DNA from 3 places in the Paenibacillus sp. MER TA 81-3 genome. Region 3 is predicted to be linked to each of the others. Evidence: riboswitches for the same ligand, from Rfam matches in the RefSeq annotation. Region 3 holds a riboswitch; each other region holds the start of a gene.

Evidence for each region. Region 3 has a riboswitch for cyclic di-AMP ahead of M3650_RS28100 (resuscitation-promoting factor). Riboswitches for the same ligand answer to the same signal wherever they lie in the genome.
Region 1: linked by a shared signal. The riboswitch ahead of M3650_RS15085 (3D domain-containing protein) and the one ahead of M3650_RS28100 (resuscitation-promoting factor) in region 3 are both predicted to bind cyclic di-AMP.
Region 2: linked by a shared signal. The riboswitch ahead of M3650_RS02765 (CAP domain-containing protein) and the one ahead of M3650_RS28100 (resuscitation-promoting factor) in region 3 are both predicted to bind cyclic di-AMP.

The regions. Positions count from the first base shown of each region.
Region 1 covers NZ_JAMAWB010000009.1:190,250-195,656, forward strand. Annotated here, with positions in the region: gene M3650_RS15075 (GldG family protein) at 1-493, opposite strand, end outside; gene M3650_RS15080 (bifunctional metallophosphatase/5'-nucleotidase) at 859-2,439, shown strand; gene M3650_RS15085 (3D domain-containing protein) at 2,545-3,333, opposite strand; cyclic di-AMP (ydaO/yuaA leader) riboswitch at 3,335-3,501, opposite strand; gene M3650_RS15090 (amino acid ABC transporter ATP-binding protein) at 3,854-4,576, opposite strand; gene M3650_RS15095 (amino acid ABC transporter permease) at 4,569-5,225, opposite strand; gene M3650_RS15100 (transporter substrate-binding domain-containing protein) at 5,313-5,407, opposite strand, start outside.
Region 2 covers NZ_JAMAWB010000002.1:111,941-117,347, forward strand. Annotated here, with positions in the region: gene M3650_RS02755 (hypothetical protein) at 1-105, opposite strand, end outside; partial or broken gene arsB (ACR3 family arsenite efflux transporter) at 289-1,199, opposite strand; gene M3650_RS02765 (CAP domain-containing protein) at 1,270-2,001, opposite strand; cyclic di-AMP (ydaO/yuaA leader) riboswitch at 2,008-2,140, opposite strand; gene M3650_RS02770 (class I SAM-dependent methyltransferase) at 2,229-3,041, opposite strand; gene M3650_RS02775 (tagatose 1,6-diphosphate aldolase) at 3,302-4,336, shown strand; gene M3650_RS02780 (DUF1361 domain-containing protein) at 4,825-5,407, shown strand, end outside.
Region 3 covers NZ_JAMAWB010000029.1:53,404-58,810, reverse strand. Annotated here, with positions in the region: gene M3650_RS28110 (HD domain-containing protein) at 142-1,416, shown strand; gene M3650_RS28105 (TatD family hydrolase) at 1,513-2,280, shown strand; cyclic di-AMP (ydaO/yuaA leader) riboswitch at 2,473-2,676, shown strand; gene M3650_RS28100 (resuscitation-promoting factor) at 2,987-4,108, shown strand; gene rnmV (ribonuclease M5) at 4,495-5,067, shown strand; gene rsmA (16S rRNA (adenine(1518)-N(6)/adenine(1519)-N(6))-dimethyltransferase RsmA) at 5,072-5,407, shown strand, end outside.

The DNA of each region.
Region 1 (5,407 bases), on a different contig from region 3:
GATCCTGCCATGCTCCGCGACGGTACCCATTGAACACTTCCGAAGCATCCCAACGGTTTTTGTTGCGATCTGCGTTATAGTGGTCAGCGATGAAGAAAATGCTGCCTCCATTGTGCACATACTGCGCCATTGCCTGTTGTTCGGACGTTTTGAAGGGAATATTCGCTTCCGGAATGACAAAAACATCAGCATTTTGCAGATCGTTCAGCGCAATCGGTTCTTTTTTGCGCAGTTCCTTGACCTGGTAGCCTTCCTTAGCCAGAGCTGAGGCAAAATCGGAAAAAGCCCCATCAATGACCCAGTCCGCGGCACCAGCCGTCTGTCCGTGCGCGTTATCGAACAATACGGTCTTCCCGTTAGGAGCGCCAACGGGTTGAAGCACCGGCGCCGGATCCGACGGCCCTTCGGCCAGGACGGAGCTGACTGGCATCATAAGGCTGAACATCAAGCCAACGATCAGCAGCAAGCGCCCAATTCGTTTACTCGTAATCATGAAATTCCCCTCCTCTTCAGTTACGAAGTTCCAGCGGACTTTTTCCGCAGCTGGAAGCTTTCAACTATAAATTTCTTGCAGCATATGAGCATCCCGGAAGACTTACAGAGCCGCACTCCTTCTTGCTGCGCTTCTATAGCGTATCATGAAAGGCAGCAGTTTCATGATAAAATTATGTAAATTTTATCCACACCACTTTTGTGTAATGATTTTGTTAATCTGTGGCGGCAGCGAAGGAATCATTTCGTTCGCATCGAATAAGCTTTTATATCGAGCAGGCATTGGAAAACAGGGATTTGCCCAACAGTGATAAAAGTTCATCGCGACACCCCCCAGCATGAAAATCTTATAGGAGGTCATCCGTAATGCGCAAATCACTCACCTTGACGATATGGGCCACAAGCGATGTTCATGGCCACATGCTGCCCATACGGTACGCTGACAACGCCACCGAAGAATTGGGTCTGCTAAAGCTCGCTTCACGGATTCGGCGGGTCCGCGCAGACAAGGAGCATTTTCTTCTCATCGATAACGGCGACCTTCTGCAAGGAACACCTTTGGCTACTTATCATGCCCGGTTCGATCCGCAGTCCCCCAATCCGATGATTGCCGCCTTGAACCGTCTTAAATATGACGCATTCATCCCGGGCAACCACGAATTTAATTTCGGTCTTGATTTTGCGCAAAAAGCGCAGCGCGAATCTTCGTTTCCCTGGTTGGCGGCCAACATTGTGCGAGAGGATACGGGAAAACCGTACTTTGGCGACCCTTACTTCATAACGGAATTTGCTGGCGGGCTGCGCGCAGCCGTGCTCGGACTGACCACCCGTTTCACCCCGCATTGGGAACTGCCTGAGCATATCGCTGGCCTGCATTTCCTGCCGGCTGTAGAAGCCGCCAAGCAGTGGGTGCCTGAATTACGGAGCTGTAAAGGAGCCGACATCGTTATCATCGCTTATCACGGCGGTCTGGAAAGAGATTTACGCACGGGAGCTGCGCTCGAGGAGGATACGGGGGAAAATGAAGGCTCACGGATATGCGCAGAAGTGGAAGGCATCGACGTGCTCATTACCGGACATCAGCACCGGACCATTGCCAGCGGCAATATCGGGGACACTATTGTTGTTCAACCGGGAAGTCAAGGCCGGTACGCGGCCGAAATTGAATTGCTTCTTACTCGTCAAGATGGCCGCTGGCGCGTCAGCGAGAAACGCTCTCAGTTGATTGCCGCGGCAGGCGCTGAAGCCGACCGTGAGCTTAGCGAATGGATTACGCCTTACGAAGTGAATGTCCAGCGTTGGCTTGACCGCCCCATTTGCCGAATTAACGGGGATATGCGAATACGTGATCCCCATGAGGCCCGGCTTGTCGAGCACCCTTTAATCGAGTTCATCAACCGTGTGCAGATGGACGTATCGGGAACGGATATTTCATGCACCGCCTTATTTGACGACAGCGCTGCCGGATTCGGCAATCAGGTATCCATGCGCGAAATAACCGCATTTTGTCCGTATTCCAACACATTGAAGGTGTTGCGGTTGAAGGGACGCGATATCCGGGACGCTCTGGAATGGTCTGCCCGCTACTTTGCGCCATATGACGGTCAATCAGTGGCCGTTCACTCGTCCTTTCTCTATCCCAAAGCGCAGCACTACAATTATGACATGTGGGAAGGCATAGAGTATGTCATGAACGTGTCCCGACCGGTAGGCACACGCATCGTGCAACTGACACGGAACGGACAGCCCCTTGATCCGGACAAGGAATATGATGTCGCCATGAACCATTATCGCGCTTCAGGAGCCGGCGGGTTCCAAATGTTCTCCGGCAAGTCGGTCGTTCGTGATATTCCGATTGACACAGCCGAGCTTATCGCAGACTATATGATGAAGCAGGGCACAATTACCGCAACGGTAAATCATAATTGGAAGGTCATTTGGGATTAAATAAATCAGCACATAATTATGTAAAAGAGACTGCCCCTCTAGTAGTTTTCTCTACTTTTGGGACAACCTCTTCACATTTTAGTTACTTAAGTATAATTGCAATTTTTATTTGATAATATAAACCTGCACATCTTGCACGCCGAAAGTGCTGCCGGCACTTTTGCTTACCGGAACGAAGATGTCCACCTTATTACCTTTAATCGCCCCGCCAATATCCCGTGCCTCAGCTACGAGTCCTCCTTGCGGCAGATGCTTGAATTGATAGCCTGTAATGAACAGCTTAGTTCCGAGCGGTATCACTTTAGGGTCAACGGCAACCGTGCCCAGCTTCAATGCATTCCCGTAGAAATCTACAGCTCCCCACTCACCATTTTCGCTCGGATGCGCTGTATACGCAGTTGCGCGCATGTTCAGCTTCTTCGAATAGGTTGTCGGACGTCCCGACATTTTAACCACATTTTTAGGAGCAGTATTTGCTGCTTTCACTGCTTGTTGTGGCGTGGAGCTTTTCTTGTCGCCCGTTGCTTTCTTCGCTTCCTTCTGTGCCACTGCTTCAGTCTTAGCTGCCTTCTGTGCTTCTGTTGAAGTTTTCGATGCGTCATCTTTGTTGTCTCTCTCAATTGCCTTGGCAGGCAAGGAATAAGATGACGATACTTTTCCTTGAATGACTGGCGTCGGAAGTTCCATTGTCAACCCGCCGTATATATTCTTCGGATTAATCAATGGATTCTCATTTACTAGAGCTTCTACGCTAATATTTTGCTTTTTAGCAATAGAGTAGATTGTATCTCCCTCTTTAGCCTGGTAGGGCTCGGCATATACCGGGATGATCTGTAAAATGGTAGCTATACCCAGTAAAGCGGCTGCGAGCTTCACAATTGTTCTTTTACGCATATGTTCCTCCTGTCAGTAGCCTGCGGGGTTAGTTGTCGGATTCGGGTTAAGGAGTTCCCCTACACCATGTCCGATCTTTCGGAATGGCGATTCACCCCAAGGTGATCATTTATTGAACACCGGTCAATCATCCCCCGTACGGGTGCTTCGTTTCGGCTCGAATTGCATCATATCACAAACTTGTAACCTGTGCGCAGGGAGTTACTGGAATTGTCTTGAAATAATGACTCCCTATGGATTTTTTAAGCTTAATTTAACGCTTAATCCTAACACTTTTGTAATTACTAGTGACAACTTTGTAATATTCGCACTTTTATAATAACATAGTTTAAAAATTTGTAAACAAATTACATATTCCAAATATCCCCTAAAGATGAACCGCATTACAGGCGTACGTCAACCGGATGCTTGGGAATTTGAACATTCTGGCTTCACCCCATAAAAAAATCCCCATAATTAGGGGAGTGGTCATTCTGTCCAAAATCCCTAACTACTGGAGATTATAGTTACTCATCGTGTTTTACAATACTTTGCTTAAAAAGTCACGTGTTCTGGAATGCTGCGGGTGCTGGAACACTTGCTCTGGCGTACCCTGCTCCACGACATCGCCGCCATCCATAAATAAAATCCGATCTCCCACCTCACGGGCAAAGCCCATTTCATGAGTCACGATGACCATCGTCATTCCTTCACTGGCGAGCGATTTCATCACTTCCAGCACTTCACCCACCATCTCCGGATCAAGAGCTGACGTAGGCTCGTCAAAAAGCATGACATGCGGCTGCATGGCGAGTGCGCGGGCTATGGCGATACGCTGCTTCTGACCGCCCGATAACTGTCCTGGATAAGCCGCGGCCTTGTCAGCCAGACCGACTTTGGTCAGCAGATCCATAGCAACCATCTCAGCCTGCTTCTTCTTCATCTGCTTCACCTTAATCGGTGCAAGCGTAATATTATTCAATACCGTCATATGAGGGAACAGATTGAACGACTGGAACACCATTCCCATCTTCTCACGCGTCTTGTTAATATTATGCTTCTTCTCATTAATCTTCGTGCCCTCGAACAAAATATCTCCCTGCGTCGGCGTCTCCAACAGATTCAAACACCGCAGAAAGGTGCTCTTTCCTGAGCCGCTCGGCCCAATGACGACGACAACTTCGCCTTGCTTGATCGACATATTCATGCCTTTCAAAATATGCAACACACCGAACGATTTATGCAAATTGCGAACCTCAATCATGACTGCTCAACTTCCTTTCCAGAGTTGCAACCGCTTTGGAAAGCGTAAAGGTAAGAATGAAATACATCATGGCCGCACCCATAAGCGGCCCCAGAGCCGTATACGTTTTACTCCGTATGACCTCGGTTTGGAACATGATGTCCGTAATGCCGATGAAGCTGACAATGGACGTTTCCTTTATAATGGTCACGAACTCGTTGCCAATCGCTGGCAGGACGTTGCGAAACGCTTGCGGCAGCACGATATGGCGCAGCGTCATAGCTTTTGACATCCCCAAAGAGCGGGCAGCCTCGGCCTGCCCTCTATCGATTGCTTGAATGCCGGCGCGGAAGATTTCGGACAAATAAGCCGAGCTATTAATCGATACCGCGACGACTCCAGCCATAAACGGACTGAATTCGATGCCGAATTCAGTTAAACCGAAATAAATGATAAAAATCTGCACGAGCAGTGGCGTGCCCCGCACCAATTCGATATATGCGGTCGTCAGCCATTTCAATGGCTTGAAACCAGACATTCGCATCAAAACGATGACGACGCCTAAGATGAACCCTGCCAATACGGAAAACAACGATAACAGCACCGTTATTTTCGCCCCGGATAAATAATCCCATTTAAAGTCCCATAACATTCCAAACCAATCGAGCACCGGTCTAACCCCTTTCCCATCCTTGCTCATATAGCACTATTGTGTCCAACTCATGAAAAAAGCGGCTATCCGCCGCCTTCTCCTGCCTTACTCTCCCGATTCCGCCAGCTCCGTCGCCTCCGTAATGAACTGGTCCAGCTTGCCTTCAGCCTTAAGACGGTCGATTGTCTTGTTCACAGCTT
Region 2 (5,407 bases), on a different contig from region 3:
CATGTTGCAGACATGGTGAACTTTTTCCCTGGCCGAATGCATGGCTTGAACCATCGCGGGGTCAGCCTGATAAACCAACTGCTGGTGAGCAGGATTATTGTGCAAGGGAAGAACCTCCGTTCTTACTGTAATGAGATATACTTCACCATATGCGCAATTTTTAGGTATCAGCACAGAAACTTGCCATTACTTGTCCGTTTCTGCCGTTTCCCATCTGGCTTTTGCAGGATTTGCCCGCATAGAAAAAATATATCGTCTTTTTCGCTGTCATTTCGATTTCCTCACTCTCTATGGATGTTTTGATTTGGTTGGGAATAAGGATTGCATCCGCAGAGCGATCCGAACTAGTCCGATCATGACCGGAACTTCGACCAATGGTCCGATGACCGCGGCAAAGGCTGCTCCAGAATGGATGCCGAATAGACCGACAGCAACCGCAATCGCCAATTCGAAATTGTTGCTGCCTGCCGTGAATGCCAGTGTAGTCGACACCGGATAACCTGCTCTGATTCGTCTTCCTAGGAAGAACGAGATGAAGAACATCAAAACGAAATAGAGCAGCAGCGGAATCGCAATCCGGACAACATCGAGCGGAAGGCTGACGACCATGTCTCCTTTCAAGGAGAACATCACGACGATCGTGAACAGCAAAGCGATTAATGTCAGCGGACTGATGCGCGGAATGAACGACTTTTCATACCATTCCTTGCCCTTCGCCCGCACCAACACGAACCGGGTCAGCACGCCTGCCAGAAATGGAATGCCCAAATAAATGAATACCGATTGCACAACCTCAAGCATCGTAATCGATATGATGGCTCCTTCCATTCCGAGCCACTCTGGAATAACAGTCACGAATACATAAGCGTAGATAGGGAAAAATATCATCTGAAATACGGAGTTGAACGCAACTAGCCCTGCAGCATATTCCGTGTCTCCCTGCGCCAGATCATTCCATATGATGACCATTGCGATGCAGCGTGCGAGGCCAATCAAGATGAGACCAACCATATATTCAGGATGGTCGGGCAGCAAAAGAATCGCCAGCAAGAACATGAGAAGCGGGCCGATAATCCAGTTCTGCACGAGTGATAAGATCAGCACCTTAACGTCTTTGAATACACGCCCCATCCCGGAAATATAGAAACGATCCCGACGCCAAGCGCCATAGCGAGAAAGATCCATAACGTCAACTGCATCGTTTTCCGTTCACGAGCGCAAAATAAAGCCTGCAGATTGCTCTGCAGGCTTCGGCTTCAAAGTTCGTCATTATCCTGTAAATTCTTGTACCCACTCACCATTGTAGTATGCAACGCCGATTGAAGTATAGCTTGCGTTCAGAATGTTTTTACGGTGACCTTCACTGTTCATCCACGCATTCATTACTTCTTCCGGTGTGCGTTGTCCTTTGGCAATGTTCTCGCCAGCGGTACGATATTGGATCCCTTTGGACTGCATCAGATCGAACGGAGAGCCAAGGGTCGGCGAATTATGATCAAAGTAATTGTTGTCGTACATGTCTTTCGCCTTCACCATTGCGACATTAGTAAGCGCCGCGTCCGATTTCAATGGCTCAAGTCCTGCTTTGGCACGCTCTTGGTTCACTAAATCAACCACTTGCGCGGCGAAATCGGAGTTAGCCGTCACGCCTTGATTCGGATTTGCCGTACCTGTTGCAGGTGTTGTTGGTGCTGGCTTGCTTGGCGCCGGAGTAGCCGGTTCAGGCTTGCTCTTGTTCGGTACCGCAGCATCTGGTTGTGTGACTACAGGCTTCGTATTAGGAAACAGCTTGTTCAACATATCGGTCAAGTTCTGATTGTTCTGCTCATTGCCTTGCAGCATCGTATTGAAATCGAAGCCGGAGCAATCGATGTTCGTCAGATTTTGATTAGGTGCTTGAGCTGCAACATTCAGCGGAGCGGCCATTGCCGAACCTGCTGCCACGACTGGTGCCAGAACGAGTGCTCCCGTGATAACGACTTTCTTGAACGTACTTTTCATTCAGATTATCTCTCCCTTTGCAGCCTACGAGGTTAGCTGACGGGTTCGGGTCAAAGAGGATTACCCCTGCCGCATCTATGCGACTTCACCCCAATGTGTGGTTCCCCCGTGCTCAGATGAGCTTCGGCCTTATTTTTGGTACGTTCAGATCGTAACACGGATTCCCGTTCGATTCATTTTATATTTAATGTTATTTAAAGAAAATATAACCATCTGAGAAGTTCAGCCTATACTTTTTTCCCTATATACAACAAATGAGACGAGGTTCCTAGGATGTATGGACTGTCTGCTGCATCCATAACAATTTGCATGATCGATTGAAACGCTGATTCCCCTTGGTCGCGCCAATATTGCCAGTGCTCCGGCTTCATCAAGCCCGCAATGCTGCCCGATCCGATGAGCTTAACTTGTTCGAACCCATGCGCTTCCATAAACGGCTCAATTTCTTCTATGGGAAAATAATAGGCTCCCGTAAACCTTCCTTCGTCGCTATGATTGAAAATTCCGGTGCACATAAACTCGGTCAGCCCTTCTATTGTGTCATTGGGCTTCCAATGCTGCGGATATAACAGCGAAGTTGCCACGTGCCTCATTCTCGGCATGAATGCGACGAAGACAAGGCAGCCTGACTTTGTCACACGATGCAATTCCTGAGTAGCGCTAACCCGGTCTTCCTCCTGCTGCAAATGATACAATGGGCCTAACATCAAAGAAGCATCGAATTGCTCATCGGCATACAACTGCAAATTTCTCGCATCGGCAACGTCAAAGCCTTGAAACTGGCGCTCAAGCCCGTATTCCCGTACCTTCTCTCGTGCGCTTTCGACCAGCTTTGGTGTAATGTCCGCCAATGTGATGTCATATCCGGATTTCGCCAGCTCTATCGCATATTTTCCGGGACCTGCCCCGATATCTAGGATGTGTCCTTTTTCCGGGAGGTGCGATTTAATATAATGACAATTGACCGTGAACTCCAAAGGTTCCCGCTCGAGACGTCCCCATTCGTCGAACGAAGAATAATAGTTTATCATTTGACTCATCTACATCCCTTCCCCCTTATTGTCCGATATATCAGTTGAATATAGCACGCAGTGGCACATTCTTACAATTCATTTCTAGAGCTAACGTCACCGTTTCAAATGGAGCTGGAAGCAGAGTCACAACGAAAAGACTTGAATTATTGTTGAAAATCGTTCATGAATGTTCTGTATTTGTCATTTTTTCATCATGAAACGTTTCATGATGGGAATATTGATGTAATGAAGTAGTGAAGGAAAAATGTACGATTGGGGTGCTTGGTATGAAAGTCAAGATGACAAAAGGCAAATACGAAGCGTTAACACGCTTGTCGGACGAACACGGATTGGTCATTGCAACAGCGCTCGATCAGCGCGGTTCGTTGAAGAAGTCGCTGACCAAGGCGCTCGGCCACGAAGCCGACGTGAAGCATGTGGAAGAATTCAAGGTGGCCGTAACCGAGGAATTGACCCCATACAGCACGGCCATTCTGCTAGATCCGGAATTTGGCTGGAGCGCAGCGGAAGCGCGTGATAAGCAGTCAGGACTGCTCATCGCCTACGAGAAGACCGGTTATGACGCTACCGTCCAAGGGCGCCTCCCCGACTTGCTGCCGGAGTGGTCTGTTCGCCGATATGCGGACAAAGGCGTAGACGCCATCAAAATATTGATGTACTACGACCCAGACGATGCGGCGCACATTAACGACCAGAAGCACGCGTTCATCGAGCGTGTCGGCGCCGAGTGCAAGGCGAACGATATTCCGTTTTTCTTCGAACCGGTCACGTATTGTGACGACATTGCCGATGCGAAGGGTCCGGAATACGCTAAGGTGAAGCCGGACAAAGTGAAGAAAAGCATGCGCGAATTCACGAAGCCGCAGTATCACCTCGACTGTCTCAAGGTCGAAGTGCCGGTCAACATGACATACGTGTCTGGCACGGCAGCGAACCGGGGCCATGAAGCGGAAGCGGTATATACGCGCGAAGAGGCGCTGCAGCACTTTAGGGATACGGCGTCAATTGCGACGGTTCCGTTTATTTATTTGAGCGGCGGCGTCTCGAACGAGGACTTCATTGAGACGCTGGAGTTCGCTGGCGAAGCAGGCGTTCCGTTCTCAGGCGTGCTCTGTGGCCGCGCCACTTGGCAAGACGGCATTGCCGTGTATGGCGAGAATGGCGATACTGGCCTGCGCGCATGGCTGAAGGATGAAGGCGTGCAGCGCATGGAGCATTTGAATCGAGTGCTGCAGCAAGCGGCGAAGCCTTGGTGGACGGTGTATGGCGGCAAGGATCAGATCGTCATTACCGAATCATAAGAGCACTGCAGGCGATTGATTTAAGACTGCCCCTGTCCAAGACGGACAGGGGCTTTGCTGCGTCGTTCGGTCCTCATCGGCACACATCAGCATCTTGCTGTGGAGATCGAGATGTCGGTAGCAAAAAACGGCGCGTTGCCAATCCGAAATTCGGAGATTTGTTCGGATATTCAGGAATATTCGATGTCGAGTATGTATATATAGAACCTGCGCACATACCCCAAGATGTCCGGCCCGTTCGGGAAGAGATGCGGGAATGAAACGTCAGATTCACATCAACTCCACATTACAAAATGTGTAAGTGTCCTGTAAGGTTCATAAATATCATTTTTTAAGCCATTTTGCTACAATATTTGTGTATCGTGCAGCCATATTTTCAGCGTAGGATGGAACAACAAGGGCGGACACTCACCTCGTGCTTATACATGCGATGTAATCGGCTTGACCTCATCTGCAGCAGTCCCGGATCAATGTAAAGGAGGTTTCTTATGGATGAACGCGCAAAAGCACGACTTTGTTTTTTCGCCTATATACTGATGCTTATCATTTTTGATACGGCCTATTCATTTATGATTTTAAATATGTTTCTGGCTTTTGCCGCTTTGGAGCTTGCTTTTTTATTGCCCTTATTTAAAGCAAAGAGCAAGCGGGAAATCCCCGTTAGTGCCGCTTTTTATATTGTTTTTATACTGTTATCCCCTAATGTCCTTTACGTGATAACGGATCTCATTCATCTCAAAATTTTTGAGTTTAATTTTAAAAAAGGTTTGATTGTTGAGGAATGGTGGAACTTTTTTGTTTTAATAAGCGGAGTAGTATTGGCTATTTATTATTACATTCTTATGTTAAAACAGATTCACAGTCTTATCTTACATATAAAGTGGAGCAAGACGATCCTATTGGCTTTTATAATCCTGTGCAGCATTGGGGTCTACATAGGAAGATTTCTGCGTTTTCACTCTATTCATTTATTTGCAGAGCCATTCTCGTTAGTCAGTCAGGTATTGAGTTCAATCAATGGGGATTCTTTGCTATTCATAGGTTGGATGAGTATGCTGCAGTTCATCATGT
Region 3 (5,407 bases):
GGAAATAAAGGGAAACGCGAATAAACAAAACCTTTTCGACAACATCATCGATTTTAAAAACGATGTCGAATAAACTAATAATGCAAACCTCTAATAATCTTTGCAAGCTGTTTAAATATGCTCAGAGGGGAGTGAAGTCCCATGTTAAAAGAAGAAAAGGTATTTAAAGACCCGGTTCACAATTACGTGCATGTTCAGGATCGCACGATCTGGGATCTCATTAATACGAAAGAATTTCAGCGGCTGCGCCGCATTCGCCAGCTCGGTACGTCATACTTGACGTTTCACGGGGCAGAGCATAGCCGATTTTCCCACTCACTCGGTGTATATGAAATCACACGCCGCATCATTTCCCAATTCGAACGCAATGGCTATGAGGATTGGCCACAGGAACAACGGCTCGTCGCGTTATGTGCCGCCTTGCTCCATGATGTAGGGCACGGGCCGTTTTCCCATTCCATTGAAGAGGCGTTCGGCATGTTCCACGAAGATTGGACATGCCGTATTATATTGGAAGATTCTGAAATTCACCAAGTGCTGCAGCAAATTGATCCAGCATTGCCAGAGCAGGTAGCTGCGGTCATTTGCAAGACGTATGCTTATCCGATTGTCGTCAATTTGGTGTCTGGTCCGCTTGATGCGGATCGTATGGATTATTTGCTTCGGGACGCCTATTTTACGGGTGTCAATTACGGCACTTTTGATATTGACCGTATACTGCGGCTCGTACGTCCATATAAAGATCGGATCGTCGTGAAGGAAAGCGGTATGCATGCGGTAGAGCATTACTTGCTCTCACGATATGAAATGTATTGGCAGGTTTATTTTCACCCCGTTACACGCAGTTCGGAAATGGTGCTGAGGCACATTTTCAAGCGGGCCAAGGAGCTTTATTTGCAGGGCTACTCATTCCGCTATTTTTTGGAGCCGCTTGATGCGCTGTTTGAAGGGACGTTGACAACCACACAGTATGTGCAGTTGGATGAGGCTTTTGTACAGACTGCCTTTATGCAATGGATAAATGAACCGGATGAGCTTCTCGCCGACTTGTGTCAGCGATTCATCGAGCGTAAACTGTACAAGTATATTGAAGTGGACGAGTTGAATGCTGAATGGCTGTGCCGTGAATGGCATGCGGCAGGCTTGAATCCGGACTACGACATTATGTTCGATTCACCTTCGGATAATCCGTATGATGTGTATCGCTCGGGAGACGAACCGACGCAGCAGCACATATTGCTGTGGGATGGTCATGACCAAGTGATGGAATTGTCCAAAAAATCGGACATTGTGCGTTCCATCAGCGGCATTCGCCGTGGAAATCATTACATTTATTTCCCGATGGACAAGCTTCAAGCTGTGGAACATCGGCTCACGGATGAAGTGAAGCGGATGTTCCTGCAGCGAAAAAATTGAGTCCAAGAACTGGTCGATGGATGGAAAGTGGAAACAAGCTCTTTAAATTAAGAAGGAGAAAGTAATCAATACAATTTTAAAAGGAGCGCATTTGACGTGTTATTTGATACGCATACCCATTTGGACAACGAAGCATTTGACGAGGATCGTGAGGCAATGATCGCTCATGCTGTGGAGCAGGGCGTTACACGTATGGTCAATGTCGGCTTTAACCGCGAGACCATTCCTACAACAATGGCGTTAGCTGAGAAATATGATTTCATATATGCGGCTGTAGGCTGGCATCCGGTGGATGCCATAACAATGAAGCCAGAGGATATCGATTGGATTGCCGAGCTCACCAAGCATGACAAAGTCGTCGCCATCGGCGAGATTGGTCTCGACTATCATTGGGATACTTCACCGAAGGATGTTCAGCAGCGTGTATTTCGTCAGCAGATCGGGCTGGCCCGGGAGTTGCACATGCCCATCGTCATTCATAATCGCGAGGCGCATGAAGATGTGATTCGTATTTTGCGTGAAGAGAAGGCGAGTGAAGTCGGTGGGATTATGCATTCCTTCTCCGGCAGCTGGGAGACTGCAAAAATGTGTCTGGACATGGGGTTCTACCTTTCCTTTGGCGGACCGATTACGTTTAAAAATGCAAAGCAGCCCAAAGAAGTGCTTGTAAAGATACCAGATGACCGATTACTCGTCGAAACGGATTCCCCATATTTGACTCCTCACCCTTTTCGCGGGAAAAGAAACGAGTCTGCTCATGTGCGTCTCGTAGCAGAGGCGGCGGCGCAATTGAAAGGAATGGAATTTGAAGAATTTTGCAGAATAACGACTGAAAACGGACTGACATGTTTTGACATACGGTGAAAATCAATGAAAAACCGATGAAATAAAGTTCTAGACCACAAGATAAGTGGATTTGTTCACGAAAAAGCGATTTTGTTACTTTTTTTTAACCCTTTTTGACTTAAAACGTGATTGATACCATCTTTACAAGGTGATTGCAAACACGATATGATTTCTCACAGATGTTCGTAAACACTTGAATATTGTTCCAACCAACCAGTATCGCTTAATCTCCATTTTGGAGAGCGGGGGAACCAAAGCGCGAGCAATCCGGGAATGAATACATGTTCATTCATGCGGAATGTATCCTAGGGGTGAATTCTGAACAGCCGAGCCATGAGCCGGTGAGTTGAGATAGGGCGACTCTCACAAGCCCGAACCCGACAGCTAACCTCGTCAGCGTATCGGAGAGAGGGGTCCGCGTGCGTCCTACACTGTTGACGTTTGGGTTTCATTTGGGAAGCCACGACAAGAGTCGCCTCTTACGCTAGGCTTCTTTTGTTTCTCTTGAAACTTCTTTTTTCGAATAAAGAAAAGAAAGACGTCATAGGGTTATGAAATAGGAGGTGGGAGCAGCCGTTACTGGAGTTGGTGTGAAGAATTCGACCATAGCTTGCACATAAGCTCGACAGATGAACGTATTCTTCGCAAACATTCTTGATATAGTCGCGTCAGATGGAATCATGCAAAACACTCGACGGCGGGACTATGTAAGGAGGACCGAGAAGTGGGAGAGATCGTTAATGACGAAACCCATGAACCCCGATCATCCAGCATGTCGCTCGCAATGCGATGGAAGCATGAAAATGTACGTGTCGTGTCTGTCATTGCTGCTGTTGCGGTTGTTATCACGTTGATTACGGTATTATATATGTATGGTGCATCGAAGAAGACACTGTCCATCCGCGTAGATGGACAAGAGCACGCTATAGAAACACGCCAAGATACGCTTCGTAATGTTTTGGATGAGCATGCGATAGCGGTAGGGGCACATGATGCCGTATCCAAACCGTTGGATACGGAAATAACAGATGGCGATAAGATCGTCATCGAACGCGCGTTACCCGTTAACGTGATGGTAGACGGACAGAAGAAGACGCATTATACGACCAAAAAGTCGGTGAGCGACGTTTTAGTATCGCTTCAAATACCTGTCAAGACGGCTGACAAGGTATATCCGGGTCAAGATGCTGCCGTTGCAAGTAATATGGACATTCGTATCGTGCGTGTCAGTAAGAACGTAGAAGAGCGAAAAGTGAAGGTTCCATTCCAAGTCGTCAAGAAAGCTGATCCTACCTTGTTGAAGGGGAAGACGAAGACGGTTCAAAAGGGGAAAGAGGGAATCGTCGTCCAAAAGATTGAAAAAGTATATGAGGACGGCAAACTCGTATATTCGCAGTTAGTGGATAAGTCCGTTCAGACGAAGCAGGTCAATCAGGTTCTAGCCTATGGAACGAAGAAGGAACCTGAAGTGGTCGTTCTGTCGGCAAGCTCTCCGAGTGTCGGCTCTGGCAAAGGGGGCAAGGTCGGCTTCGATTACAAGGATATGCTGGAGAACGTTCAATTAACCGCCTATACGGAACAAGAAGGGTCACCGGGAGCCAAGACCGCCTCCGGCACCAAGGTGGTGGAAGGACGTACGATCGCGGTAGATCCGAAGCTCATTCCGCTTGGATGGTGGGTGTATATCGAGGGCGTCGGATTTCGACGTGCTGAAGATACAGGCGGAGCGGTAAAAGGCAAAATTATTGACGTTTATTACGAAAGCAAAGGTGCTGTACGCAAGTTTGGCAGGAAAAAGGGCCATACGGTGTATGTGATCGGTCCGGTGAAGCCGGAAGCAAATTAATTGATGCGATGACGCGGCAGAAGTCACGCGGTTTGCTGCCGTGTATTTAGGATATAGTAATGAATAACGATTTATGTCATGCTAAGAAGAGGGAGATCCCTCTTCTTTTGTGCTTTTTAGAGGTTGTTCAAAAAGTCCCCTTTTGATCACGGAGTATCGCAAGATGTGATTCGGCATCGAATCTTGCATCACCCTCGAAGAGGTTATGCTTCCGAAGTATGTTTCCTGCGGAAACATTTCAGGTGCTCATGTAATCTCGCCTACACTGCGCTCCTCCTTCTTCGGGTTCTTGCAACCTCCTCGGTGTTGAAAAGCGGCCTTTTTGAACATCTATTTAAATAAGTTACGTGATCAAAAGTGGGGGACATGAGGAAGGAGCAAGAACGTTGATACGAGAAGTAATCGTCGTGGAAGGAAAAGACGACACCGTTGCAATTCAGCGCGCTGTGGAAGCCGATACGATCGAGACGGGGGGATCGGCTCTCAATGATATGACCATCCGCCGCATTGCTCTGGCGCAAGAGCGGCGCGGTGTTATTATATTTACGGATCCCGACCATGCAGGGGAGCGCATTCGCAAGCTGATCGCTGCGCAGGTTCCCGGCTGCAAGCACGCGTTCTTGCCAAGGCACGAGGCGATTGCAAAAGGGGATCTCGGGGTGGAGAACGCCTCCCCTGAAGCGGTACGTAGAGCGCTGGAGCAGATACGGACAGAAATGCCTGCATTACATACGGAGCTTACGTGGACAGATTTGGTGGAAGCTGGGCTTACAACTTTTGCAGGTTCCGCCGAACGCCGCAGACAATTGGGTGAAAGACTGGGTATCGGCTATTGCAATGCGAAGCAGATGTTAAAACGCTGCGCTATGTTTCAAATCGGGCGGGAAGAGTTCGAACAGGCATTGCATGAACTGGAGGAATCCAATCTCACCGCGCAACAACAGCAGAAGGAGACATGAACGAATGAATCACTCGTTTACGGATATTGCAACACCTTCGCGAACGAAGGAAATTGTTCGCAAACACGGCTTCTCTTTTAAGAAGAGCTTGGGACAAAATTTCTTGATCGATATGAATATCATGCGGCGCATTGTCGATGCAGCCGAACTGGATGCCTCTACAGGGGCTTTAGAGATTGGTCCAGGGATTGGAGCGCTTACCGAACAGTTGGCGAAGCGAGCGGGCCGTGTAGCGGCCGTAGAGATTGATCAGCGTCTCATCCCCATTCTGGACGAAGTGATGGAACCATATCCAAATGTGCAGATCGTTCATGGCGATGTGCTGAAGGTGGATTTGCAA